3 regions of the Roseomonas sp. SRI_022 genome follow, and region 1 is predicted to be linked to each of the others. Evidence: predicted binding sites of a transcription regulator. Region 1 holds the regulator's gene; each other region holds the start of a gene.

Region 1 (9,469 bases):
TCGCGATGGACATCGCGACGCGGATGTTCTCGCCCTACGACCTCGATCTCGGCCTGCCCAACCCGCTGGAATCGGTGTTGGCCGACACGGTGGATTTCGATGCGCTCGCCGCCGCACCGATCAAGCTGTTCATCACCGCGACCAATGTGCATACCGGCCGGCCGCGGGTGTTCCGAAATGCCGATGTCAGCGTGGCGGCGCTGCTCGCCTCGGCCTGCCTGCCCTTCATGTTCCAGGCGGTGGAGATCGACGGGCAGGCCTATTGGGATGGCGGGTATTCCGGCAACCCGACCATGACGCCGCTGATCAATGAATGCGTCTCCGACGACACCATCATCGTCGGCATCAATCCGGTGGAACGGCCCGGCATCCCCAAGGCCGCGCGCGACATCCTCAACCGGCTGAACGAGGTCGCCTTCAACGCCGTCCTGCTCAAGGAGTTGCAGATGATGGCGTTGCTGCGCGAGGTGGCGGACCCCGGCAATGAGAAGACCGCGCATTGGGCGAAGATGCGCGTGCACCTGGTGCAATCGGATGTGCTGCTGCGCCTCGGCGCCTCCTCCAAGCTCAACGCCGAGTGGGAATTCCTGACCATGCTGCGCGACGAAGGCCGCCGCGCGGCGGAGGCCTTCATGACCGAGCACGGCGCCGCGCTCGGCCAGCGTTCCACCCTGCCGATCGAATATCTGCTGAAGACGGATTGAGCCGATGGGCCTGATCGGAATCCTCGTCGGCCTCGCGCTCCTCGTCTGGCTCGCCTATCGCGGCTGGTCGGTGCTGCTGCTGGCCCCCGTCGCGGCGCTGATCGCGGCGGCCTTCGCAGGGGAGCCGCTGCTCGCGCATTGGACGCAGACCTTCATGGGAAGTGCTGCGCGCTTTGTCGCGCAGTTCTTCCCGCTGTTCCTGCTGGGCGCGCTGTTCGGCAAGCTGATGGAGGATACCGGCGCGGTCGGCGCCATCGCGCGCTGGATGACGCAGGCACTGGGGCCGCGCCGCGCCATCCTGTCGGTCGCGCTGGCGGGTGCGGCGGTGACCTATGGCGGTGTCAGCCTGTTCGTCGCGATCTTCGTCCTTGCCCCCATGGCCGCCGCGCTGTTCCGGGAGGCCGGGATTCCACGCCGCCTGATGCCCGGTGCCATCGCGGTCGGCGCCTTCACATTCACCATGTCCGCCATGCCGGGCACACCGGCGATCCCGAACGCCATCCCGATGCCCTTCTTCGGCACCACGCCCTTCGCGGCACCCGGGCTCGGCATCATCGCCTCCGCCATCATGCTGGGCTTCGGGCTTTGGTGGATGCAGCGTGCCGAGGCGCGAGCACGCGCCGCCGGCGAAGGCTTCGGTGACGACGCGGCGCCGCCGGTGGACGCAGCAGCCGACGATCCGGTGATCCGCGAACGTGCCTCCGTGGCGCGCGAATTCGACCCGGCGGAAATGCGTCGCAGCGAGGCGGCGCCGAAGGAACTGCCTGTCGTCCTTGCCGCCCTGCCGCTGATCGTGGTGGTCGCGGTGAACCTGCTGATGTCGATGCTGGTGCTACCGCGCATGGACGCTGCCTTCCTGGCCGAACCGCGCTGGGGCGGGACCACCCTGTCGGCCGTGGCGGGCGTCTGGTCGGTCGCGGTGGCATTGTTCGTCGCCATCGTCGTGCTGCTGGCGATCAGCGGCTGGCGCCTGCCATCCCTGCGCGCGACGATGGATGCCGGCGCCAACGCCTCCGTGCTCCCGATCTTCTCCGTCGCCAGCCTGGTTGGCTTCGGCGCCGTGGTCGCGGCGATGCCGGCCTTCGAGGTGGTGCGCGACTGGGTGCTCGGCATCGGCGGCGGGCCGCTGGTCTCGCTGGCCTCGGCAGTCACGATCCTCGCGGCGCTGACCGGCTCGGCAAGCGGCGGCTTGACCATCGCGCTGGACGCGCTCGGGCCGACCTACATGGCGCTGGCGGCGCAGATCGGGCTCGATCCGGGGCTGATGCACCGCGTCGCGGTGATCAGCGCCGGCACGCTGGACGCGCTACCGCACAACGGCGCGGTGGTGACGCTGTTCGCGGTGTGCGGTTCGACGCACAAGGACAGCTACCTCGACATCGTGATGACGACGATCGTCAGCGCGCTGCTGGCGCTGGTGGCGGTGATCGTGCTGGGGAGTTTGTTGGGGTCGTTCTGACGACGATTGGAGGGGCGCTGCCCCTCCAAGCCACCCCGCCAAATGCCAGTGGCATTTGGAATGCCGGCACCTGGTGCTGGGCGCGGCGGTCCGGCAGTCATTAGCAACGACCGATGGGCGCGGCGCCAAGTCGAGGTTTCCAAAGGCCTTAAGCCTTTGGTGGGGAGAGGTCCGGAGAGGGGCAAAGCCCTCTCCGAGGCGCCGCTACCCCAGCAACCGCCCGATCACACGCGCCGTATAGTCCACCACCGGGATCACCCGGCCGTAGTTGATCCGCGTCGGCCCGATCACCCCAATCGCGCCGACGATCTTCTCGGCCCCGTTGCGGAATGGCGCCACCACCATCGACAGACCGGCGCTGTCGAACAGCCCGCTCTCGGCACCGATGAAGATCTGCACGCCCTCGCCTCGCTGCGCGAGGTCCAGCAGCCGCAGCATCGTCTCCTGCTGCTCCAGCCGCTCGAACAGGCGCTTGATCTCGGACACGCGCGCTGCCTGGTCGATCGTCTCCAACAGCCGCGCCTGGCCGCGGATGATCAGCGACCCGCCCTGCCCGCCGGTCCAGGTGCCAAGCCCCGCCTCGATCACCTGCTGCGTCAGCGCATCGAGCGCGGTGCGGTTATCCGCCACCTCGCTCGCGATGATGCCGCGCGCTTCCTCCAGCGTGCGGCCCGCGAGCCGCGCATTCAGGTAGTTCGACGCCTGCTGCAATGCGGACAGCGGCAGCCCCGCCGGCACTTCGATGACGCGGTTCTCGACCTGGCCGTCTTCATGCACCAGCACCACCAGCGCGCGCCCCGGCCCGAGCGCGACGAATTCGATGTGCCGCACCATGCCTTCCGTGGTCGGCGCCACCACCAGCCCCGCCGCGCCAGCGAGGCCGCTCAGCATCTGCCCCGCCTCGCCGAGCGTCTCCTGCAACGACCGGCCGGAGGCGGCGCACCGCGCGGCGATCGCGCCGCGCTCCTCCTCCCCCAGCGCGCCGAATTCCAGCAGCCCATCGACGAACAGCCGCAAGCCCCGTTCGGTCGGCAGCCGCCCGGCCGAGGTGTGCGGCGCATAGAGCAGCCCCGCATCCTCGAGGTCCGCCATGGCATTGCGGATGGTGGCCGGCGACAGGCCAAGCGGCAGGCGCCGCGACAGGGTGCGCGAGCCGACCGGCTCGCCCGTCTCGACATAGGTCTCGACCAGCTCACGCAGGATCATCGCACTGCGGCTGTCGAGGCCCGCCAGGCTGGCCCCCGTCGGCGCCGGCTGCGGAATTCCGTTCGGTCCCATTTTCATCGATCCACATGCGAGCCTATGGACTTGCCTTGCCCTGGGTCAACGGCCAGGACGCATGAATCCGCTCGCGAGCCGACATATGGGGCGCCTGTCGCCCTGGCGCACCAGGGGCGGGGTGCATGACCGGCCGGCCCATTGTAGAAGCCGCCCCAGACCACGTTTTCCGGGAACCCCGCCCCATGCGCCCCTCCGGCCGCGACGCTTCCGCCCTTCGCACCGTCAGCTTCCAGCCCGGCTTCGCCCGCCATGCGGAAGGGTCCTGCCTGATCCGCATGGGCCAGACCGAGGTGCTCTGCACCGCCTCCGTCGAAGGCAAGGTGCCGCCCTTCCTGCGCGGCCAGGGCCAGGGCTGGGTCACCGCCGAATACGGCATGCTGCCCCGCGCCACCCACACCCGCGGCGACCGTGAGGCCGCGCGCGGCAAGCAGTCGGGCCGCACGCAGGAGATCCAGCGCCTGATCGGCCGGTCACTGCGCGCCGTCACCGACATGAAGGCGATGGGCGAGATGTCGGTGCTGATCGATTGCGACGTGCTGACGGCGGATGGCGGCACGCGCTGCGCCTCGATCACCGGCGCCTGGGTCGCGCTGCATCTCGCCTTCGAGCACTGCCGGAAGATGAACATCCTCACGAAGAACCCGCTGAAGGACCAGGTCGCCGCCGTGTCCTGCGGCGTGTGGCAGGGGACGCCGGTGCTCGACCTCGACTATGCCGAGGACAGCAAGGCCGATGCGGACGCGAATTTCGTGCTGACCGGATCGGGCGGGATCGTCGAGGTGCAGGGCACCGCGGAAGGCGCGCCGTTCTCCGACGCCGAGCTGCTGGCGCTGCTCGGGCTGGCGCGCAGCGGGACGGCGGAGCTGTTCGCGATGCAGCGGGAGACGGTGGGGTTGTGACGGAGGCGAAGGAAGGTCGGAGGAGAGAACTCCCCCGATCCCCCTCCTTTTTCTGTCTGTTGGAGACTCATCGCGAAGGGGTGGCGTCATGACGCATCGGCGGCTGGTACGCGGCGAACGCATCGTCATCGCCACCCATAACAAGGGGAAACTGAAGGAAGTCGCGGCGCTGCTCGCGCCACATGGCATCGAGACCGTCTCGGCCGGCGAACTCGGACTGCCCGAGCCGGAGGAGACGGAGGAGAGCTTCCTCGGCAACGCCACGATCAAGGCGCGCGCAGCGGCGAACGCCGCGAAACTGCCGGCGCTCGCCGACGATTCCGGCTTCTCGGTCGCCGCGCTGGCGGGCGCGCCGGGCGTGCGCACCGCCGACTGGGCGATGCAGGCCGACGGATCGCGCGATTACGCCGACGCCATGCGCAAGGTGATGGAAGCCGCTCAGGACTTCGAGGACCGCACCGCCTGGTTCTCCTGCGCCCTGGTCCTCGCCTGGCCCGACGGACATGTCGAAGGTTTCGAGGGCCGCGCCATGGGCCATTGGGTCTGGCCGCCGCGCGGCTCGCACGGCTTCGGCTACGACCCGATGTTCCTCCCCGACCGGCGCGAGGAAACCTTCGGTGAGATGGCGCCCGCGGAGAAGCACCGCATCAGCCACCGCGCCATCGCCTTCAGGCTGCTCTCGACAGCCTGCCTGCCCGAAGTGGATCGCTAGAGCAGATCCCGATCCGGTGGAATCACGTGATCGGGTGAAGATGCTCGCGAAAACAAAAGGCTAGAGTTGTTACCGTGAGCCGGGGCGAACGGGAACGGCTCTAGCGCCGCTTGCCTGGCGGCGGCGCCATCCGCTCCGCATCCGGCTTGCGGCGGCGCGGTGGCGGCGTCAGCGGTTCCGGCGGGGCCGCCGGCAGGGCGTGTGCTTCCAACCCGCGCCGCACCAGGCTCGCCCAGGCTTCCTCTGGCGTGTCCACGATGTCGAACAGGGTCAGGTCCTTCTCGTCGATCATGCCGTATTCGACCAGCATCGGCAGGTTCACCGCCTTCTCCCAGAAGGACCGGTCGAACAGCACGATCGGGCGCGGCGTCGCCTTGCCGGTCTGCACCAGCGTCAGCAGTTCGAACAACTCGTCGAAGGTGCCGAAGCCGCCGGGGAAGACCGCCAGCGCATTGGCCCGCATCGCCAGGTGCATCTTGCGCATCGCGAAGTAGTGGAAGCGGAAGGTCAGCGCCGGCGTGGACCAGGCATTGGGGTCCTGTTCATGCGGCAAGGTGATGTTGAAGCCGATCGACGGCGCGCCCGCTTCGGCCGCGCCGCGGTTCGCGGCCTCCATGATGCCGGGCCCGCCGCCGGTCGCGATCACGTTGTCCCGCGGCGCGCCGGTGACCGCCAGCGCACCGCCGCGCAGGGACACGATGCGCGCGAAGGCCCGCGCATCCTCATACATTCGGGAACGTTCGGCGGCGCGCTTCGCCGCGCGCTTTTCGGCCGGTGACTTCGCCGCGGCGGCCAGCGCCTTGGCCTGCTCGGGGCTCGGGATGCGGGCGGAACCGAACACCACGACGGTCGAACGCACACCCCAGTCGCGCAGCGCATATTCGGCCTTCGCGTATTCCATCCCGAAGCGGAAGGGGCGCAACTCGTCGCGCAACAGGAATTCCTGGTCCTCGATCGCCAGCAGATAGGACCGGGATCGCTTCTGGGCGCCATTGTCGGGCATGCTTCCACTCGTTTCCAGTGTGGGCCGAATCCGTCTTGTCGCGCAGTCGGCCGGTGCTTCATCCTAACCCCAAGGCCGGCGCACCGCGGAACGGCCATCGGAAGGATGCATCCATGAAGCGTTTTGCTGCGGCGCTTGGCGCCGCGCTGTTGTTCGCCATGCCCGCCGCGCAGGCGCAGAATCGCGGCGATCCGAATGCACTGCGCGTGAAGCTGTTCGGCGACCTGCGCTCGATCGACCCCTTCATCAGCCCCGAATACATGGCGCGCAACCATGGCTACATGGTCTACGACACGCTGTTCGCGCTGGATTCCCGGCTCGCCGTCCGGCCGCAGATGGCCGAGCGCTTCACCACCAGCGAGGATGGCCGCACCTGGACCTTCACCTTGCGTGAGGGCCTGAATTTCCACGACGGCGCTCCCGTCACCAGCGAGGACGTCATCGCCTCCCTCCGCCGCTGGGCGGTGCGCGACGGGCTCGGCCAGCAGATCATCGCCCTGTCCACGGCGATGGAACCGGTCGATGCGCGGACCTTCCGCATCGTGCTGCGCGAACCCTTCGGGCTGATGCTCCAGGCACTGTCCAAGCCCTCGGGACAGCCGCCCTTCATCATGCCCGCGCGTGTGGCCGCGACCCCGGCGACGACGCCGATCACCGACCCGACGGGGTCCGGCCCCTTCACCCTGCGGCGGGAGGATTGGCGCGTCGGCGACCGCGTCACCTATCGTCGCAACGCCGCCTATGTGCCGCGGTCCGAAGCACCCGATGGTCTCGCGGGCGGCAAGCGCGCCGGGATCGAGCGCATCGAATGGGTCTATCTGCCCGATGCGCAGACCGCGCTGAACGCGCTGGTGACCGGGGAGATCGACATCTTCGAGGAACTGCCCCCCGACCTGTTCCCCGTCGTGCAGCGCAACCGCGCCCTGCGGATCGGCCCGCAGGACAGTGTCGGCGTGCAGGCGATCTTCCGCATGAACCAGGCGGTGCCGCCCTTCGACAATCCGCGGCTGCGCCAGGCGATGCGCCTGCTGGTGGACCCAGCCCACGCCATGCCGGCCTATATGACCGACCCGGCGCTATGGCGGGATTGCCGGTCCTACTACACCTGCACATCGCCCCACCGGACCGAGACCGGCTGGGTGACACCGAATTTCGAGGCCGCGCGCCGCGCGGTTGCCGAAAGCGGTTATGACGGCACGCCGGTCGTCGTGCTCGATGCGCAGGATTCGACCATCAGCCACACCTTCGCGCTGGTCTCGGCGGATATGCTCCGCCGCGTCGGCATGAACGTCGATGTGCAGGCGATGGACTGGGCGACGCTGATCCAGCGGCGCCTGTCACGCAACCCGGCGAACCAGAACGGCTGGGGGCTGTTCGTCTCGGCCCCCACGGGGCTCGATGGCATGGACCCGTCCGGGCACAACGCCATGCGTTCCGCCTGCGAACGCACCGCCCTGCCGGGCTGGCCCTGCGACGCGGAGATGGAACGCATCCGCGACGCCTTCATCGCCGCGACATCCGACGCGCAGCGGGCCGAAGCCGCGGACGCCTATCACCGCCGCGCCACCGAAACGGTGCCCTATGTGCCGCTCGGCCAGTTCGCGCTGGTACGCGGATACTCCGCGCGGCTGCAGGGGATCCTCGACTCGCCGGTTCCGGTGTACTGGAACATCTCCAAGGCGGCTCAGTGAGGACGACATGAAGGACGCAACGCGGGCGAAGCTCGCCGAGGTTTCGACGGCAACCCTGACGACCGTGCTGTTCAAGCGCGGCTTCCGCAACGTGTTCCTCTCGCTCAGCCCGCTCGGCGCCGATGCGCCGCGCCTGGTGGGCCCGGCCTACACCATGCGCACCATCCCGGCGCGGGAGGACCTCGACACGCTCGACGTGTTCAAGGACCCGACGCATCCGCAGCGCAAGGGTGTCGAGGAATGCCCGCCTGGCGCCGTCTTCGTCATCGACAGCCGCGGCGATGCGCGCGCCGCCTCGGCCGGCGGCATCCTGATCACGCGGCTGAAGGCGCGCGGCGTCGCCGGCGCGATCACCGATGGCGGCTTCCGCGACAGCCCGGAGATCGCGCAGATGGGCTGGCCCGCCTATCACGCGACACCCTCCGCGCCGACCAACCTGATTCACCACCATTGCGTGGACCTGGACGTGCCGATCGCCTGTGCGGGCGTGGGTGTGCATCCCGGCGACATCATGGTCGGCGACGGCGAAGGCGTGGTCTGCATCCCCGCCCACATCGCCGATGAGGTCGCCGACGAAGCCTTCGAGCAGACGGTGTTTGAGGATTTCGTGCAGGAACGCGTCGCCGCCGGCCACACGATCCGCGGCCTCTATCCCATGACCGATCCGGCGAACAAGCCGATCTTCGAGGCCTGGCGCAAGGCGCAGGGGCGTTGATGCGGCGGCTCGCGCTCGCTTCCGTCGCGCTGCTTCTCGCAGCGCCCGCCCTGGCGCAGGAACTGCCGGCCTGCCCCGACGCCGTGACGGTGACGGATGGCTGGCAGGGCGCGGTGCCGGAGGGCTGGCAGATGCAGCGGCGGGAGACGGAGCACCGCCTGCTCGACATCCGCTTCTATGTCGGCAATCCCGCGACCGGGACAGTGATCGAACCGATCGGCGCCAGCAGCCGCGGGTCGGTCGTCGGCGTCCGCTATGCCCTGCAGACGGTCGAAGGCGAGATCTGGATGTCCTGCATCTATGCCGACACCGCCCATACGCTGATCCGCGCGCTCAGCGGCCCCTTCCCGCCGCATGTGCGCGTCAACCACGACCGCCAGGAACGGCGGACCTTCGTGACCTATTTCTGAGCGGCGTCCAGCGCGCGGGTAAGGAAGCGGTTCTCCCCGCTCGCGGCATAGTCGCCGAAGGGGCCGCAATCCTCGAAGCCGTGCGCGAGATACATCGCGACGGCCGGCTGGAAATAGGCGCTGGTGCCGGTCTCCAGGCTCACGCGCGTCATCCCCGAAACGCGTGCCACATTCATGATGTGCCGTAGCATCGTCCCGCCGATGCCGCGCCGGCGCGCCGCTTCCGCGGTGTGCATGGACTTCACCTCGCCATGGTCGGCGGCCATCCGCTTCAGCGCGCCAACGCCGAGCAGCGTTTCGCCGTCCCAGGCACTGAAGAAGCGGATCTCCGGCACGCGCAGCCCGGACAGGTCGAGCGCGAAGGCGAAGCCCTCCGCCGTCGCCGCCCGCGCCTTCGTCAGATGCGTGGTCAGCAGCGCCTGCACGCGCGCATCGTCGAGCCCGCCCTCGGTGATCGCGACCGTCACAGATACTTGCCCCTCTCCATGATCTCGAGCGTGTATTCGCGATAGGTCATGCCGAGTTCCTCGGCGCGCGCCAGGCGGCGCAGGGCGATCTCGCGCGGCGGGGTCTTCCACGCCTTCTTGTGCGCCCG
Region 2 (9,469 bases), on a different contig from region 1:
TTGATCTGGGCGATGCGGCCGTGGATCGCGTCCTTCTCGCCGGCACCGTCGATGATCGTGGTGTTGTCCTTCTCGATCCGCACGGTCCTGGCGCGCCCGAGCATCTCCAGCGTCACGCTTTCGAGCTTGATGCCGAGGTCCTCGCTGATCACCTGGCCGCTGGTCAGGATCGCGATGTCTTCCAACATCGCCTTGCGGCGATCACCAAAGCCCGGCGCCTTCACCGCCGCGACCTTCAGGCCGCCACGCAGCTTGTTCACCACTAGCGTGGCGAGCGCCTCGCCCTCGACATCCTCGGCGATGATCAGCAGCGGACGCGTCGATTGCGCCACGGCCTCGAGCAGTGGCAGCATGACCTGGAGACCGGACAGTTTCTTCTCGAAGATGAGGATGTAGGGGTTCTCGAGCTCGGCGATCATCTTCTCCGCATTCGTGATGAAATACGGGGAGACGTAGCCGCGATCGAACTGCATGCCCTCGACGATGTCGAGCTCGGTCTCGACGCTCTTGGCTTCCTCGACCGTGATCACGCCTTCCTTGCCGACCTTGTCCATCGCCTTGGCGATCATCTCGCCGATCTCCGCGTCGCCATTGGCGGAGAGCGAGCCGACCTGGGCGACCTCGGCCGAGGTGGAAATCTTCCGGCTGTTCGTCTCGAGGTCGGCGACAACGAGGGCGACGGCCTTGTCGATGCCGCGCTTGAGATCCATCGGGTTCATGCCGGCGGCCACGGCCTTGGCACCTTCACGGACGATGGATTGCGCCAGCACGGTCGCGGTGGTGGTGCCGTCGCCGGCGGTGTCGCTGGTGCGTGACGCCACCTCGCGCACGAGTTGCGCACCCATGTTCTCGAACTTGTCGGAGAGTTCGATCTCCTTGGCGACGGTCACGCCATCCTTGGTGATGCGCGGGGCGCCGTAGCTCTTGTCCAGCAGCACGTTGCGGCCCTTCGGGCCCAGCGTCACCTTCACGGCGTCGGCCAGGATATCCACGCCACGGATCATACGCTCGCGCGCCGAAGCGCCGAACTTCACGTCCTTAGCAGCCATTGTCTTCTACCTTTGCAAATCGGTTGTAAGCGGCCGTAGCGAAGCGGCGCCTTTGAGCCGTTTGCGTTCGACTGCGCTCACGCAACCCGCTCCAACCCCTTGTTTGAGCGAGCATCTTCACGCGCCTGACTGATTCCAGTCAGGCGCGATCTGCTCTAGGCGGCCTTCTTCGCGGCGGACACGCCTTCGAGAATACCCATGATGTCGCTCTCCTTCATGATCAGGAGTTCCTCGCCATCGAGCTTCACCTCGGTGCCGGACCACTTGCCGAACAGGATGCGGTCGCCGGCCTTCACGTCGAGCGGACGGATCTCGCCCTGTTCGTTGATGGCGCCGGCACCGACGGAGACGACTTCGCCTTCCTGCGGCTTTTCCTTGGCGGTGTCGGGGATGATGATGCCGCCGGCAGTCTTTTCTTCCGCGGTGACGCGGCGAACGAGAACACGGTCGTGCAGGGGACGGAAATTCATGCGGCCCTCTCCTTGAGCTTCTTGTGGATTGCCCCGCTGCGGTGACGCCGGCGCTGCCTTGGCAGCCGCTTGGCACTCTCACGGGCAGAGTGCTAATCAACTGGGCCTTCCCGACGCGAATGTCCATGATTCATTCGGAGCGCTCCTCGCCTGCGCGCTGGGACACGTTCTTCGATCCGGCGCAACTCTTGCTCAGCCATTCGTGTCACCGACAAGTCAGCATCGCTGAGTGTGCATCGGCAACGCGATCGCGCTGTGGTCGAAGCGAGCTAGCGGCCACGCCGAGAGCCTTCTCGTCTGAGCCAACGACAGTGCATCTCCCCCGACCGTCGCGCCGAGGGTTGTAGAGCATGGCTGGCCTCACCACTTGCTCAATTGTCACGATCGTCCGGTCCGGCCTGCCCCCTCCGCTCTCAGTCGAGCTCTGAGTTCGGTGCACGTTTCCCTACGAAGCTTGATCCGCTACGCGTTCTTGCGCGCCGGCAACGCGTTCAGAAGGATGCGCCGCAATGACTGTCGGCACTGTGAAATGGTTCAACGCGACGAAGGGATACGGGTTCAGCCAACCCGAAGACGGCTCGAAGGACGTGTTCCTACACGCTGCCGATGTTGAACGGGCAGGAATGGCAAGCCCCAAGGAAAGGCAGAAGCTCCAGTACGAGATTCAGCAGGGACAGCAAGGGAAGGTTTCCGCAGGCAATCTCAAGCTGACGTAGGGCGCACTGAATGCTGTTCTCCCACTGGTTGACGCCGAGGGATACACACGGACGAACGCCTTGCTTCGCCCAACTGGGCTTACCGCGTCAGCAAGCTTCGAAGTGCCGCCGTGCCGATCCGGGAGCGATGTGCAGGCTTGCCCTGATTTCAGCGGGCGCCAGCGGATAGAGATGTTGCGCCTTTGGCTCTCGTAAGCTTCGACTGACGCGCAGCTCCGAACGGTTCGCCCAACACTCGACCCGCAGCACGGGATGGAGGCTGCGCACGCCAGGCCTCCGATGTGATGCCCGAGGCGATTGTGCCGCCCCATGGGAACAGACCTCGCGCTCACGGGGACCATCACCATCCGCCAGGTGAATCATCAGCAGGAGCCGTGTCACGATGAGTCCTTCAGCCCCGCCGCTCCATCGCATTGCGTTCCTCGGCAATCATCCCCCACGTATGTGTGGCCTCGCCACCTTCACGGGAGACCTGCGTACTGCCGTCGCCAGTGCGGTACCCCGCGCCGAATGCTTCGTCATGGCGATGACGGAGACGGGTGCCAGTCACGCCTATCCGCCGGAGGTCTGGCTGCAGATCCCGGAGAACGACACGCGCGCCTATGGTCGCGCGGCCGAATTCCTTGGCGAGGTGAATGCCGACGTCCTCTGCGTCCAGCATGAGTACGGCATCTTCGGCGATCGCGACGGGGAACGGGTGCTGACCCTGCTCAAAGCTGCGACGATGCCGGTGGTCGCGACCCTGCACACCGTGCTGGACCGCCCCACGCGAGGCCAGTACCGCGTGATGGAGGAGGTGATCCGCCACGCCGATCGGCTCGTGGTGATGACCGAACGGTCACAGCGCATCCTGAGCAGCGTCCACGACGTCTCGGCCAACCGCATCACGGTGATCCCGCATGGCATTCCGGAGATTCCGGCTGAGAACCCGCCCGCCGGCCACAAGGCTGAGTTCAATGCCATTGGCCGGACGGTGCTGCTGACCTTCGGTCTGCTGTCACCCGGCAAGGGCATCGAACAGGCCATCCGCGCCATGCCCGCGATCGTCGCGCGCCGGCCGGATGCACTCTACCTCGTCGTCGGTGCCACCCATCCGAACATCCTGCGGCGCGCAGGCGAAGCGCATCGCGACTCCCTCAAGGCTCTCGCGGCGCAGCTTGGCGTCAGTGACCATGTGCGCTTCCTCGACCACTTCGTCGACTTGCCAACGCTGACGCGCGCCATCGCCGCGGCGGATATCTACCTCACGCCCTACCTGAATGAGGCGCAGAGCGTCTCGGGCACGCTCGCCTACAGCTTCGGTATGGGCAAGGCGGTGGTCTCGACGCCCTACTGGCATGCCGCGGAACTGCTGGCGGAGGGGCGCGGCGTGCTGGTGCCCTTCGCCGATCCGCCGGCCATCGCCGCCGCGGTGGTGGGGCTGCTCGCCGATCCTGACAGGCTGCAGGCGATGCGCGAAACGGCCTATGCGCTCGGACACGACATGCGGTGGTCGCGCATCGGCGAGCGTTACCGCGACGTGTTTGACCAGGTGCGACTGGAAGCGTCGCGTCGTGCCAAGCCGCGACAGCTCGCGGCGATGGCCAAGGCGGGTGGTGCCGGTGTCGTGGCACCGCTGCGCCGGGGCTTTGCGCCGCAGGGCGGTGTTGTCCCACCGGTGAGCCTTGCGCATCTCGCGCAGCTGCTGGACCCGACCGGCCTCGCGCAGCACGCGACGTTGGCGGTCGTCGACCGGGCGCATGGCTATTGTGTCGACGACAATGCCCGCGGGTTGATTCTTGCCACCCAGTTGACCGCCGGCCGCACGGCGCCGCCGCCTGCGGGCTATCTGTTCAGCATCACCGCAGCCTTCGTGCAGCACGCCTGGGATGCCGGCACTGGGCGGTTCCGCAACTTCATGGCCTATGACCGACGCTGGCTAGAAGCCGTAGGTTCCGACGACAGCCACGGCCGTGCGGTCTGGGCGATCGGCACTGTCGCGGCGAGAGCCGCCGACGCGTCGCATCGCGCCTGGGCCTATGGCCTGCTTGAACGGGCCGGGCCGCCGGTGCTAGCGCTGACCTCCCAGCGCGCCTGGGCCTTTGCCCTGCTGGGCATTCTCGAAGCCCTCGCGGCACGGCCGGAGGATCTGCGCCTTTCGCGGCTGCGGACGACCCTTGCGGAACGACTCTACGATCATCTGCGCGGCAATCGACGCCCGGGCTGGACCTGGTTCGAGGAGATCGTTTCCTATGACAACGCCCGCCTGCCACAGGCACTGATCGCCGCCGGCCATCAGGCTGGCCGGCTTGAATGGGTCACGCTCGGCATCGAGGCGCTCGAGTGGCTCTGTCAGGCCCAAACTGCCGACGGCGAGCACTTCCGCCCGATTGGCTCCGAGGGCTTCTGGCGTCGAGGTGACGAACGCGCGGTGTATGACCAACAGCCGCTTGAGGCTGCGGCCACCATCGGTGCATGCCTCGAGGCCTGGCGCGTGACCGGCGATGGCATCTGGCTCGCCGAGGCCCAGCGCGCCTTTACCTGGTTTCTCGGCGACAACGACCTTGGGCAGCCCCTTTACGATGAGAGCACCGGCGGGTGTTGCGACGGATTGCTGTGTGACCGCGTGAACGGAAACCAGGGTGCGGAATCGACGCTCGCCTTTCTGATGGCGTCGACCGAGCTTCGTGCTGCACTGGCGGCCGCGTCACCTAGCCTTGCTGACGGCTTCGTGCAGGTGGCAGAGTGACCAACGGCGATGCCGACCTGGTCAGGCTGCCGATCCTGATCGAACCCGACCCTGCCCGGGTCATCCTGCGTCCGTTTCTCTCTGCCCTTGATCCGCGGGATCTGCACCGGTCGGACCTGCTGCGCGCGACGCGCCTGATCGACCGGATCCTGGCGATGAACGTGGCGGCGGTTGAAGCGGAGCTCGCAACGACGCTGCGCGATTTCGGCGCGCGTCATGCCGACATTGCGATCACCTTCGCCGAACGGTACGCGCAGATTCGCGATCTGCTGGGCCTTGAAGACGACCCGGTTGAGGCAAGACGATTGCTGATCGGCGCCTTCTTCAGCAACGAGTACAGCTTCCAGTCCATCGCGCTGTTCAATCCGTCCATCGTCTCGCATCCAGACCAGACGGGGCTTGAGGCGGGCGAGCTGCGCTTTGTGATGAGTCTCCGTGCCACCGGCGAGGGCCACATCAGCTCGGTCTGCTTTTGCTCCGGTGTTGTCACAGGGGCAGGCGCGATCCGCCTTGATCCCCCTGGCCGTTTCGCCACGACGCCACGCCGCAGCACCGCGGCACGGCTGGCGGATGCGTATGACGTGACCTTTCCGCCCAGCACGGAACTTGGCGAGCGCGTGATCTTTCCGATCACGCAGCAGCAGCGCAACGGCATCGAGGATGCGCGCCTCGTCCGTTTCGTCGAAGACAATGGCCGCGCCACCTACTTCGCCACCTATACGGCCTATTCCGGGCGGGAGATCGCGCCCGAAATGCTGCGGACCGACGACTTCCGCCGCTTCTCCTTCATACCGCTGCGTGGGGATGCGGTCAGCAACAAGGGCATGGCGCTGTTCCCGCGTCGCATTGGCGGGCGCTATGCGATGCTGGCGCGGTCGGACGGCGAGACACTGCAGATCGTCCGATCCGACGATCTGCATGTCTGGAACGACGCGACGGAGATCCTCGCCGCTGCGCAACCTTGGGAATTCGTGCAGATCGGCAATTGCGGCAGCCCGATCGAACTGCCGGAAGGCTGGCTTGTCATCACCCATGGCGTGGGCCCGATGCGGCGCTACTGCATCGGCGCGGCGCTGCTGGACCTGAACGATCCAAGCCGGATGATAGCGCGGCTACGCGAGCCGATGCTGACGGCGATCAAGGGTGAGCGGGACGGCTATGTGCCGAACGTCGTCTATTCCTGCGGTTCGATGGTTCATGCCGGGCAGCTAATCCTGCCCTATGCGGCGTCGGATACCGCCACACGCTTCGCCGTGATGCCCGTGGCGGCGCTGCTCCACGCGATGGGCTGAGCAGGCTCAGCCCATCGCGAGGCACGGGCTCGGACCGGGCCCGGGATGCAGCAGGGCGACGGCCGTACCGGTGATCCATACCGCGTCGCCTGAGGCAGGGACGAACGCAGCCGTACCCCGCGGCAGCGCGCGACCGTCCAAGGTGACGCCGTCCGCAAGCGCCACCAGGATATGTTCGTGGCCGCCATCCGGCACAAGCGTGACACCGCCTGCCACGGCAAGCCGCTCCAGCACGAAGCGTGGGCCAACCGTCAGCGTCTGCCGTACCGCATTCGTCGCCGCGCCGATGACAACGCGGGACCTGCCGAGATCGGCGACCGACAAGGCGTCATCGATCTGTAGTGGGCGCGCCCGGCCATAGTCGTAGAGCCGGTACGTGACATCGATTGGATCCTGCACCTCGAGCAGCACCAGGCCGGCGCCAATCGCGTGCACCGTACCGGCGGGTATCAGGAGAGTATCGCCGACGCGAACCGCATGCTGGTGCATCAGCGAGAGTACCGTGCCATCGGCCGAGGCCGCGCGAAGCACGCTGGCGGTGACTGGTTCCTCGAAGCCGATCCAAACCTGGGCATCGGATGTTGCTTCCAGTATGTGCCAGGCCTCGTCCTTGCCGGAAGCGAACCTGCCCGACGCATGGGCTGCCGTGTCCGTCGGATGCACCTGCACCGACAGCGACGCCGACGTGAAGAGAAGCTTGGCAAGCAAAACGGGTCCGGTGCGGTCGGCATGGCAACGTGTGAGATTGTCGCCGAGCGTCCCGCCTGTCTCGATCTCGCAGTTGATGTCGCTCAGCCATGCTTCACCGATGGCCGGGCCGCTGGCCGTAGGGGCCGCTTCAATCCAGAGACCGAGGTCGCGACGGCCCCAGATTCTCTCGACCAGCGTGGGTATGATGCGCAGCGCCGTGTGGCTCATGCGTACCCGCATTCTCTTGAGATTGATGGCATTCGAATGAACTGGGGTGCATCGAACGCGAGAACAAGCACGCCGAGGTGCCGATCGTGCATCTCATCGCATCGCGGCTGATCGATCGGTCGGATCTGCTCGCCACGCGGGGCACGATCGATGGCCAAGTAGATGGCGGCTGGGCAGAGAAGACGCTCGGTCGCGCTGACGAAGTGAAGCGGCCCGAGCCGAGATTACGTCGCCCAAAGATGCCGGCGATGCGCGATTTCCGCTGAAATGCGAGTGCTGCGGAAGCAAGCGAACTGCTGCTGAAATCGCTTGGCCCTTCGAGTAGCAGATATCATGCTCGGCACGCGGTGAGGCAGACGACGATGAGCAAACATGTGAAGACACCGAACGCCGAGCGTGTGCCGGGCCGCAAGCCTGGGCCGGAGCTGCGCGACGAGTACCTGCGCATCTGGGACGCTGCCAGTGACAACGCCCGAAAGAAGCTGATCTTCTGTTCTCGAGCGGTGGCGATGGACGATGGTCTGGTTCCGCCTGGCACACCGCTGATGATCACCGACCGGGTGTTCTAGCGGCTCAGGGCAGCCCTCGCTTACGCGCGGCCACGGAGAGGGTCGCCGCACCCAGGTCAAAGGTGGCCGGCGAGATGTTCCTGGCCATGACGCGCACAGTGTTGTTGGACCACGCTGCGGTGTCGAGCTCGATGAAGCGCGTCGACGACACCAGCGCGGCATGGGCAAGGTCGCCCTGCCGGGCGCCGGGGATCATGACGTCGAGCAGGCTGGTTGCGCCAGGCGCGAGGCTAGGGAGGTCCCACGCCACCTCGGCGGCGAGCTCCCGCTGCCCGACCGGCAGGGTTGGCGTGCCGCAGATCAGCGCCGGCGCCGCCTCGGGCAGCCCGTAGAGCCGCAGCGCCTCGACCTCGATCTGCCCATCGAAGCCGACGATGCCGATCTGCGCGAAGGCCACCCCTGCGCCAAGCCGCACCGTCATACGCTTGTTCAGCGATGCATCGGCCATGGCCGCGCCGCCGGTCCAGGCCTTGGACGGGATGTTCCACAGCAGCGTGGTGATCGAGGCCAGCGCGTCGCCGGCGATGTTCTCCCGCACATTCGTCGCCGCATCGAAGCAGCGCACGAAGACCCGCAGCACGCGGGCCATGACACGGATGGGGAATTCGACCTGGTGCGCGCTCATGAATTCGAAGACCCGGACGGGGTCTTGTCCCTCGCGAATCAGGCCGCCGCCTTTGCCAAGATGTTGCGCTCCTGGCGTAGGCGATGGTTCTCGCGGCGGAGCTTGCTCAGCTCCTCTCGCTCGGCGCTGGTCGCGCCTCCGTCGCGGCGATCGTCGGCATCGCGCTCTGCCTGGCGGACCCAGTACGCGATCGACTGCGCGTTCGGCTCGAACTCACGGGCAAGGTCCTGCGGGGTTCGCCCGGACCGGACCAACTCCACAATATGCCGCCGGAACTCCGGCGGGTAGGGCACTCTGAACCTGGGCATCTCGGACACCTCCATCTCAAGCCTCGGGGCGTCCACGAAGGCGGGTCAACTTCAACTTCAGTCGAGCTCCTCGCGATCGTCGTTGACGATGCGCTCGATGTCGAACCTGACGGTGCGCTCCACGGCCTCGCCAACCGCCTTCGTGCGCACGCGCCAATGGCTGAAGAACCAGCACGCCGCGCTCTTCATGCCCACGCCGAACTCGCTCAGGCCGGACGCATCCGGCGGCACGACGGCAGGACGGAAGGCCCGGGGGAATTGCGGTCCGGCGAGGGGAACCACCAAGCCACCATCCGCGCCGCGTATCGCTTGCACTCCATCCCAGCGGCATATATCAATTCGATGAAATATCGAAAAAGCTGTGCCGGGACGCCCTCTCTCTAGAGAGGTTCTGATGCCGCCATCGGAGCCCAGGCACCACCACGCCATGCCGCTCCTTTGCCACTCGATGGAACACGATTGGAGGCAGGTATGTCGGACAGCGCTGCCGCAGAGCCTGCGGACTTTATCGGTCTTCTGAAACGGGCCGCGGAAGCCATCAAGGCAACCGCAGAGGCCATCCAGGCCGTTGAGCATACCCTGTCCATCTTCGAGCGATCAGCGACTCTGGAAATTCGCAATACGACCGGCCGCAAGCTGCTGCTCTTCGACCATGTGCACGACCACGGGGGATTTTCCCCCGGCCCCGAACCGGTAATCGAGGCCAACCATTCGGCAGTGCTTGGAACCAGGAGCAGTGGCTTCGCCACGGGAACTGAAGGCTCCGCGCGATACAACGTCGATGGGACGAACAT
Region 3 (9,469 bases), on a different contig from region 1:
TGGTTCGGCCATGGCCAGACCATTGCCATGCTGCCGCTGAACGGGGCGATGTCGTCCGTGGTGCTGACCCTGCCGCCTGCGGTCGCGGAGGCGGCGATGGCGATGTCGCCCGATGATTTCGGCGCCGAGGTGACGCGCCGGTATGAATCGCGGCTCGGGCCGATGACGCTGGCGGGGACGCGGCACGCTTATCCGCTGGTCGCGACCTACGCCCATCGTTTCGCCGCGCGTCGCTTCGCGCTGCTGGGGGATGCGGCGGTCGGGATGCACCCCGTTACCGCGCATGGCTTCAATTTTGGGCTGTCGGGGGCGGAGATCCTGGCGGGCGAGATCCGCCGCGCCACCGATCCCGGCGCGGAGGCGGGTCTGTCGCGCTACGCCGCGGCGCATCGGCGCGCGACGCTGCCGCTGTTCCTCGCGACCAATGCCGTGGCCAGGCTGTATTCGGATGACCGGGCGCCGGCACGCCTGGCGCGCGCGGCGCTGATCGGGGCCGGGGCGGTGCTGGCGCCGGTCCGCAAGGCGATCGTCGCCGGCCTGATGGACGCGCCGGGCCGTTCCTGGAAGCCATTGCACGGCGCGGGCAGGCAAAAGGGCGAAGAGGGGCGTCGCCCCTCTCCGGACCTCTCCCCACCAGGGGGCAGCGGCCCCCTTGACCGCTGGGTTTTTACGACCTTGGGTTGGGGCACTTTAGACTTTTAGGTTTTTATCGCTTTAGGCCTTTATCGAGCCGCGGGCCGCTTCCCTTTGGGTTCACATCGACGACAGGGCATGATTCGCCCAGTTGATGTTGTGAACATATAGCGAACATCGCCGCTTGTCCAGAAACCCGGCCCGCGCGGACCACGATCGAGGGCGGAATCGAGGTTTCCAAAGGCCTTAAGCCTTTGGCGGGGTGGTCCGGAGGGGCGGTGCCCCTCCGGCCTCACGCGGGCCGCGGCACCGTCGCCGCGACCGTCACCTCCGACGCCCCCAGCGCTTCCTTCGCCGCCACGCGGGTCGCGTTGCCGAGCGTCACCTCGGCGATGGCGCCCATCGCCTCGGCCGTGAAGAAGGCCTGGTGGCCGGTGACCAGCACGTTGGGGAAGGTCAGCAGCCGTGCGATCACGTCATCGGCCAGGATCTCGTTCGACAGGTCCTCGAAGAACAGGTCGGCTTCCTGTTCGTAGACATCCATGGCGAGGCCGCCGAGCTGGCCGGATTTCAGCGCATCGATCGCCGCCTCGGCATCGACCAGGCCGCCACGGCTGGTGTTGATGACGACGAGGCCCGGGCGGGCGATGGCGAGCGTCTCGGCGCGGACGACGTGGTGCGTTTCGGGGGTCAGCGGGCAGTGCAGCGTCACGATGTCCGCCTGGGCCGCGATCGCGCGCGGGTCGGCATAGGTCACGCCGATCGCCACCAGCGCGGGGTCGGGATGGACGTCATAGGCGAGCACCCGGCAGCCGAAGCCGGCCGCCAGGATGCGCGCGACGATGGCGCCGATCTTGCCTGTGCCGATCACGCCCACGGTCTTGCCGTGCAGGTCGAAGCCGAGCAGGCCCTCCAGCGCGAAATTGCCGTCCCGCGTGCGCTGGTAGGCACGGTGAATGCCGCGCACCAGGGACAGCATCAGCCCGATGGTGAACTCGGCGACCGCATGCGGCGAATAGGCCGGCACGCGCGCGACCTTGATGCCGAGGCGTTGCGCGGCGGCCAGGTCCACATTGTTGAAGCCGGCGCAGCGCAGCAGGATCAGCCTGGTCCCTCCGGCGGCCAGCGCCTCCAGCACCGGGGCGGAGGCGTCGTCATTGACGAAGATGCAGACCGCCTCGGCGCCCATGGCGAGCGGCGCGGTCAGCGGCGCGAGGCGGGGCTCGAGGAACAGGATCTCATGCGCCGCGGCCGCCGGCGCCGCCTCGAAGCTGCGGCGGTCATAGGGCTTGGTGCTGAACATGGCGATGCGCATGGGGCCTCCCCGCCTCGATACCTGCGCTACCGCGTTCTGCGGCGCGACGGGCGGGGCATAGTCGCGTGGCGCGGCGCCTCAGTGAAGGGTGAATACCCCGTTGGCGTAGCGCAGCTCCGCAGGGCGGGTCAGGGCGGAGGAGGCGACGCGCACCGAATGCAGCGGGCCTTCGATCTCGCGGCGCCAGAAGTCGAGGAAGCGGGTCAGCTCGGGGAAATCCGGCGCGTGGTCGATCTTCTGCCAGATATAAGCCTGCAGAACATGCGGGTGGTCGGGCAGGTGGTAGAGCAACTCGGCGGTCGTGATCCGCCAGTCGGGGATTCGGAGGATCGGTTCCAGTCCCTGCAGCACCTTGGTCATTCCTTTCCCTTGAGGGTGGTGTGACGTGCCATTCCTACCTGCAACGCCGTCGCGGCGCCGTGAGTTGCTTCACAGGATGACATGTGCAGCGCAGCAGGAGGCAAGAAAAATCTTGTATATTCAGATCATTAGCACTCGTGCGTGGCGAGTGCTGCCGAACGCTTGACGTCGCGCGACCCTCGGCTTAGATCGCTGGCACTCCTCTGGGGGGAGTGCTAACGGCCGGGGCGTTCTGCGACCGGCCAGGCTTCCCAGGGCGAGCCGTCATCAACCCGAGGCTCAGGAGAGGACATCCATGAACTTCCGTCCCCTGCACGACCGTGTTCTCGTTCGCCGCGTCACCGCGGAAGAAAAGACTGCCGGCGGCATCATCATCCCCGACACCGCCAAGGAAAAGCCGCAGGAAGGCGAAGTCGTCTCCGTCGGCGCGGGCACGATCAACGAGAAGGGCGAGATCCGCCCGCTCGACGTGAAGGCCGGCGACCGCATCCTGTTCGGCAAGTGGTCCGGCACCGAGGTGAAGCTGAATGGTGAGGAGCTCCTGATCATGAAGGAGTCCGACATCATGGGCATTCTCGAAGGCACCGCCGAGGCGAAGAAGGCCGCCTGAGGCGCCGCTTCGCACCGCATCCGACAACAGAATTCAGAGGTAGAAAGCAATGGCTGCTAAGGACGTGAAGTTCGGCGCTTCGGCGCGCGAACGTATGATCCGTGGCGTGGACATCCTCGCCGACGCCGTGAAGGTGACGCTGGGCCCGAAGGGCCGCAACGTCGTCATCGACAAGTCCTTCGGTGCCCCGCGCATCACGAAGGACGGCGTGACCGTCGCCAAGGAAATCGAGCTGGCCGACAAGTTCGAGAACATGGGCGCCCAGATGGTGCGCGAAGTGGCCTCGAAGACCAACGACCTGGCCGGTGACGGCACCACCACCGCGACCGTGCTGGCCCAGGCCATCGTGCGCGAAGGTGCCAAGGCCGTGGCCGCCGGCATGAACCCGATGGACCTGAAGCGCGGCATCGACAAGGCCGTGGTCGAGATCGTCAAGGAACTCGAGTCCAAGACGAAGAAGATCACGACCTCGGCCGAGGTGGCGCAGGTCGGCTCGATCTCCGCCAACGGCGAGACCGAGATCGGCGAGATGATCGCCAAGGCGATGGAGAAGGTTGGCAACGAGGGTGTCATCACCGTCGAGGAAGCCAAGTCGATCCAGACCGAGCTCGACGTCGTCGAGGGCATGCAGTTCGATCGCGGCTATGTCTCCCCGTATTTCATCACGAATGCGGAGAAGATGATCGCCGAGATGGAGAACCCCTACATCCTCATCTTCGAGAAGAAGCTGTCGCAGCTCCAGCCGATGCTGCCGCTTCTCGAGGCCGTGGTGCAGTCGGGCCGTCCGCTCGTGATCGTGGCCGAGGACGTCGAGGGCGAGGCGCTGGCCACCCTGGTCGTCAACAAGCTGCGTGGCGGCCTGAAGATCGCCGCCGTGAAGGCGCCGGGCTTCGGCGATCGCCGCAAGGCGATGCTGGAAGACATCGCCATCCTGACCGGCGGTGAAGTGATCTCCGAAGATCTGGGCATCAAGCTCGAGAGCGTGACCCTCGCCATGCTCGGCAAGGCGAAGCTCGTGAAGATCGAGAAGGAGAACACCACGATCGTCGACGGTGCCGGCGAGAAGACCGCCATCACCGGCCGCTGCGAGCAGATCAAGGCGCAGATCGAGGAGACCACCTCGGACTACGACCGCGAGAAGCTGCAGGAGCGTCTGGCGAAGCTGGCCGGTGGCGTTGCCGTCATCCGCGTCGGCGGCTCGACCGAGGTCGAGGTGAAGGAGCGCAAGGATCGCGTCGATGACGCGCTGCATGCGACCCGCGCCGCGGTCGAGGAAGGCATCGTCCCGGGCGGCGGCGTGGCTCTGCTGCGCGCCTCGGTGAAGCTGGCCGGCCTGAAGGCCGAGAACCCCGACCAGCAGGTCGGCATCGAGATCGTGCGCCGCGCGATCCAGTCGCCGATCCGCCAGATCGCGGAGAATGCCGGCAAGGACGGCGCCGTCGTCGCCGGTGAGGTGCTGCGCACCGACACCTACGAGTACGGCTATGATGCGCAGTCCGACGAGTACAAGAACCTCGTCGCGGCCGGCATCATCGACCCGACCAAGGTCGTGCGCACCGCCCTGCAGGACGCCGCTTCGGTGGCCTCCCTGCTGATCACCACCGAGGCGATGGTCGCCGAGCGTCCGGCGAAGCCGGCGGCTCCGGCCGGTGGCCCGGGCGACATGGGCGGCATGGGCGGGATGGACTTCTGATCCCGTCCGGTCCTTCGCCGGACCGGAACGAATTGGGGGCAGTCCTTTGGGACTGCCCCTTTTTCTTTGCGCCGTGCTATGGCGCGGAAAACCGCTTGCCAGGAACCGTCCCATGAAGCGCCGCAGCCTTCTTCTCGCACCGACCCTTTTCGCGCCGTCGCTGGCGCTCGCCCAGGGCGGCTGGCGGCCGAACCGCCCGGTGACGATGATCGTCCCCTATGCCGCGGGCGGGGGCACCGACATCGTCGGGCGCGAATTCGCGCAGATCCTCTCGCAGCAGCTCGGCCAGACGGTGGTGGTGGACAATCGCGGCGGCGCCGGCGGGTCGATCGGGACGCTGGCCGCGGTGCGCGCCCGCCCGGACGGCTACACCTTCCTCTATGCCGTTTCCTCGAACATCGTCATCAACCCGCATGTCTATCGCACGCCCGAGCGCGAGGACCCCGCGCGCGTGCTGGTGCCCGCGGGCATCGTCGCGAACTACCAGTACATCCTGGTGGGCAATCCGCGCTTCCCCGCGACCAACCTGCAGGAACTGATCGCGCTGGCGAAGGCGAACCCGGGCCATGTCACCTTCAGCCATTCGGGCAATGGCGGGAACAACCACCTGGCCGGCAAGCTGCTGGCGAAGATGGCTGGCATCGAGCTGAACGACGTCGCCTATCGCGGCACCGCGCCGGCGCTGATGGATGCGGTGAACGGCACGGTGCAGTTCAACATCTCCTCCCCGCCGCCGGCGATCCCGCTGGTGCGCGAAGGCCAGTTGCGTCCGATCGCGGTGACGGGCGCGCAGCGTTCGCCGACCTTCCCCGACGTGCCGACGGTCGCCGAGCAGGGCCTGCCCGGCTACAACGTCACCGGCTGGCACGGCGTGTTCTATCCGCCGGGCACGCCGGGCGAACCGGTTGCCGCACTGCGCGCGGCGGTCGCCGAGATCGCCGCGATGCCCGCCTTCCATGAGAAGCTCGGCCGCGACGGGCTGGAACCGTTGACCGCGCCGGTCAGTTCCGATGCCTTCGCCGCACAGGTGCGCGACGAGCATGCATTCTGGGGGCGGACCATTCCCGAGCTTGGCATCCGCGTCGAGTGACGCGGCCGCGAAGATGACGGACGGTTCAGCTTTGATTGACGCGGCGACCGCAATCTGCGCGTGATTCGGGGGCCAATCGTGTCTGGCCTCGCCTTGCCGTGCCTCCGGGAGCCCGGTCGCCCTCAAGCCGATATTGGGCGCGACTGGACAATTCGGCGGCGAGCACCGCCGCCGGGCGACGCAAGGAGACAGGTCGCATGGCGATCGGCACCGTGAAGTGGTTCAACGCGACGAAGGGCTTCGGCTTCATCGTTCCGCAGGATGGCGGCAAGGACGTCTTCGTCCACATCACCGCCGTGCAGAAGGCCGGGCTGACCGGGCTGAACGAGAACCAGAAGCTCAGCTACGAGGTCGTCACCGAACGCGGCAAGGCCGCTGCGACCAACCTGAAGCCGCTGTAAGGCGCGACGCGCCGCCGCCACATGTTCACACTCGCGGAACTCGAAGCGGCGGCGCAACTCGTCCACCAGGCTTTCCCACCCACGCCGCGGATCGCCTGGCCGTTGCTCGCCGCGCGCTGCGGCACGGAAGTGCACGTCAAGCACGAGAACCACACCCCCGCCGGCGCTTTCAAGGTGCGCGGCGGGCTGGTCTACATGGACCGACTGAGGCGCGAACGTCCGCATGTGAAGGGCGTGGTCAGCGCGACGCGCGGCAATCATGGTCAATCGCTCGCCTATGCCGGGCAGCGTCATGGCGTGCCCGTCACCATCCTCGTCCCGCACGGCAACAGCAGCGAGAAGAACGCCGCGATGCGCGCCTTTGGCGCGCGGCTGGTCGAACATGGCGAGGATTTCGACGCGGCACGGGAGGAGGCGATGCGCCTCGCCGCGGCCGAGGGCCTGGAATTCGCGCCGTCCTTTGCGCCCGACCTGGTGAAGGGGGTCGCGACCTATGCGCTGGAATTCTTCCGCGACGCGCCGCCGCTCGATGCGCTGTATGTGCCGATCGGGCTGGGCTCGGGCATCTGCGGCTGCATCCTGGCGCGTGACCTGCTGGGGCTGTCCACGCAGATCATCGGCGTGCAATCGACCGGCGCGCCATCCTATGCGCTGTCCTTCGCCGCCGGGCATGTGGTGACGACACCGCGCGCGGACACGCTTGCGGACGGTATGGCGACGCGCGTGCCCGATGCGTCGGCGCTCGCGATCATCCGCGCCGGTGCTGCGCGCGTCGTCACCGTGACGGATGACGAGGTCGCCGCGGCGATCCGCGCCTATTGGCAGGACACGCACAACCTTGCCGAGGGTGCAGGTGCCGCGCCGCTTGCCGCCCTGCTGCAGGAACGGGACACGATGCGCGGCAAGCGCGTCGGCTTGGTGCTGTGTGGCGGGAATATCGATCTGGACCTGTTTCGCGATTGGGTGTTGAGGACTGCATGACCGACCTTCTGCTGCGCAACGTCCGCCCGATGGGCGGGGCCGCGACCGATGTGCTGGTGAAGGGCGGGCGCATCGCCGCATCCGGTGCCGCCACGACCGGTGTCCCGGTCGAGGACGGCCAGGGCCTGCTCCTGCTGCCCGGTTTCGTCGAAGGCCACACGCATCTCGACAAGACCACCTTCCACCAGCCCGACTGGCTGGTGAACGAGGTCGGCCCGCGCATCATCGACAAGATCGACACCGAGCGCGAATGGCGCGCCCGCACCGGGCACGACGCTGGTGCCGCGTCGCTCGCGATGGCGCGCGCCTTCCTTGCTGCGGGCACGACGCGCATCCGCAGCCATGTCGATGTGGATACGCTCGCCGGCACGCAGCACGTCGAGCGCGTCCTGGAGACCCGTGCCGCAATGGACGGCCTGCAGGAGATCCAGATCGTCGCCTTCCCGCAATCGGGCTTGCTCGGCCGGCAGGGGACGGAGGCGGCACTCGATGCCGCGCTCTCGCTCGGCGCGGATGTCGTCGGCGGGCTCGATCCCTGCGCGATCGAGCGCGACCCGGTGAAGCACCTCGACATCGTCTTCGGCCTTGCGGAGAAGCACGGCAAGCCGGTCGACATCCATCTGCACGAACCGGGCTCGATGGGCGCCTTCTCGCTGGAACTCATCCTCGAACGCACGCGCGCCCTTGGCATGGAAGGCAAGGTGGTGGTCAGCCACGCCTTCTGTCTCGGTGACATCACGGAACGCGAGCGCGACGTGCTGCTGGCGCAGATGGCGCAACTCGGCGTGGCGATCGCGACGACCGCACCTGCCTCCCGCCCCGTGCCGCTGGTCGCGCCATGCCGTGCGGCCGGGGTGACGATCTTCGGCGGCAATGACGGCATCCGCGACACCTGGACGCCCTATGGCTCGCCCGACATGCTCGAGCGCGCCATGCTGGTCGGGCTGCGCAACAACTTCCGGCGCGACGACGAGATCGCGCTCGCCTTCGACTGCGTCAGCGGCGCGGGCGCTGCGGGTTGCGGCTTCGCCGATTACGGCTTGGCGCCAGGATCGCGCGCGGATCTGGTGCTGGTGGATGCGCGCAGCCTGGCGGAAGCCGTGGTGGCGCGACCCGCGCGGCGATTGGTGGTCGCGGGCGGGCGCGTGGTGGTGCGGGACGGCGTCCTGCTGGCCGCGTAGGGCCTCGCCGCGCGCCGGGCTCACACCGGCATGCGGCGCCCTTGATGTGCGCGGCCGATCCGGGCCGTGTCCTCGCGCCCGCCGGCGATGACGCGCACGCCCTCGTCGAGGCGTTCCGCGATGTTCTGGGGCGTGCAGCCTTCGAGGAAGGGCAGGCCATGGGCGCGGCAAGCCGCGAAAACGCGCTCACGCGCCGCGGGCAGCAGCGGCGGATAGGGGTGCTGCACCTCCCGCTGGCCGAGCAGGGAGAGGGAGAGATCGCCCGGACCCAGCTCCGCGAAGCCGAGGCCCGGCACGGCGAGGATCTCCTCGCAATGCGCGACACCTTCGGGGCTCTCGATCTTCACGCCGAGCAGCAATTCGCCCTCTGGGTCGAGCGGCCAGGGATCGCAGAGCCGCATATAGGTCTCGGCCGACACGCCCCAGATTGCCGCCGCGGTCTGCTCCGAGCCGCGCCCGCGGGTCCCGACGCCAAGCAGCCCTGGGCCGGGGGAGCCGAGCTGCGCGCCGTCCATCCGTTCGATCGGCCCCGGCAAACCCGTATCGACGCCCGCGAGATGGTCCGGATAGCGGCAGGCCTCGACGAAGGCGCGCACCGCGTCGGCCGATTCCGCCTGGCAGAGCAGCACGCCATGCACGCCGCGTCCGAGGATCTGGCGGAACTGCCAGGCATTGTGCCGGACATTCGCCGCATCGGTGCCGGCGACCGGCGCCTCGACGATCACCGCCGGGGTGCGGTGGCCCGAACGCGTCGGGCCGCCTTCCGCGAGGCCCCGCATGTACTCGGCGAGGCCGGCCATGTCGAAGGCGCCGTGTTCCATGCCGACATTGATGTAGTCGGCCCAGGTGCCGGCATCCTCGCGGCCCTGGGCGGCAGTCAGGACATGGCCGGTATGGTGACCGGCGTAGTAGATCGCCTGCCCATCCGCCAGGAGTTCGACCGCCCGGTTGATGCGGCGGGGCATGGCGGGCGGCTGTCCGCGCCCGTCAGGCGGCCGCGTCCACCGGCAGGTAGGGCAGCCGCTTCACGCGGTCCATGTTCATCCCTTCGATCCGCAGCAGGCGGGTCGGTCCGTCGCGGCGCGGGGAGTGCAGGATGCCGGGCTCGTACAGATACGCATCGCCCGGCTTCATCGCGTAGTCCTTGATGCGCCGCGCCTTGCCCGGCGTGCTCTCGGTCGGCCGGGCGAGGCATTCCCAGTCGG

The links. Region 1 encodes HrcA, which represses chaperone genes, less so after heat shock. Its sites were predicted from a motif close to GTTNGCACTCNCNNNNNGNGAGTGCNAAC; they were not measured.
Region 2: the regulator HrcA is predicted to act here: its motif matches at 1,588-1,616, upstream of groES (co-chaperone GroES).
Region 3: the regulator HrcA is predicted to act here: its motif matches at 2,500-2,528, upstream of groES (co-chaperone GroES).

What each region holds. Positions count from the first base shown of each region.
Region 1 is NZ_JBYCZL010000023.1:78,590-88,058, forward strand. Features, by position in the region: gene AC2YHJ_RS20675 (patatin-like phospholipase family protein) at 1-704, shown strand, start outside; gene AC2YHJ_RS20680 (GntP family permease) at 709-2,163, shown strand; gene hrcA (heat-inducible transcriptional repressor HrcA) at 2,368-3,447, opposite strand; gene rph (ribonuclease PH) at 3,627-4,343, shown strand; gene rdgB (RdgB/HAM1 family non-canonical purine NTP pyrophosphatase) at 4,432-5,055, shown strand; gene AC2YHJ_RS20700 (LOG family protein) at 5,156-6,058, opposite strand; gene AC2YHJ_RS20705 (ABC transporter substrate-binding protein) at 6,172-7,749, shown strand; gene AC2YHJ_RS20710 (ribonuclease activity regulator RraA) at 7,757-8,464, shown strand; gene AC2YHJ_RS20715 (STY0301 family protein) at 8,464-8,874, shown strand; gene AC2YHJ_RS20720 (GNAT family N-acetyltransferase) at 8,865-9,341, opposite strand; gene AC2YHJ_RS20725 (hypothetical protein) at 9,338-9,469, opposite strand, start outside.
Region 2 is NZ_JBYCZL010000039.1:30,469-39,937, forward strand. Features, by position in the region: gene groL (chaperonin GroEL) at 1-1,049, opposite strand, end outside; gene groES (co-chaperone GroES) at 1,205-1,519, opposite strand; gene AC2YHJ_RS25640 (cold-shock protein) at 2,029-2,235, shown strand; gene AC2YHJ_RS25645 (glycosyltransferase) at 2,678-4,963, shown strand; gene AC2YHJ_RS25650 (glycoside hydrolase family 130 protein) at 4,960-6,255, shown strand; gene AC2YHJ_RS25655 (class I mannose-6-phosphate isomerase) at 6,262-7,173, opposite strand; gene AC2YHJ_RS25660 (hypothetical protein) at 7,251-7,439, shown strand; gene AC2YHJ_RS25665 (hypothetical protein) at 7,536-7,742, shown strand; gene AC2YHJ_RS25670 (hypothetical protein) at 7,747-8,367, opposite strand; gene AC2YHJ_RS25675 (transposase) at 8,406-8,690, opposite strand; gene AC2YHJ_RS25680 (ATP-binding protein) at 8,733-8,957, opposite strand; gene AC2YHJ_RS25685 (hypothetical protein) at 9,147-9,469, shown strand, end outside.
Region 3 is NZ_JBYCZL010000004.1:3,989-13,457, reverse strand. Features, by position in the region: gene ubiM (5-demethoxyubiquinol-8 5-hydroxylase UbiM) at 1-702, shown strand, start outside; gene AC2YHJ_RS04740 (2-hydroxyacid dehydrogenase) at 926-1,948, opposite strand; gene AC2YHJ_RS04735 (usg protein) at 2,027-2,308, opposite strand; gene groES (co-chaperone GroES) at 2,604-2,918, shown strand; gene groL (chaperonin GroEL) at 2,968-4,611, shown strand; gene AC2YHJ_RS04720 (Bug family tripartite tricarboxylate transporter substrate binding protein) at 4,724-5,701, shown strand; gene AC2YHJ_RS04715 (cold-shock protein) at 5,899-6,102, shown strand; gene AC2YHJ_RS04710 (threonine dehydratase) at 6,124-7,083, shown strand; gene AC2YHJ_RS04705 (amidohydrolase family protein) at 7,080-8,264, shown strand; gene AC2YHJ_RS04700 (aldolase/citrate lyase family protein) at 8,285-9,229, opposite strand; gene AC2YHJ_RS04695 (hypothetical protein) at 9,252-9,469, opposite strand, start outside.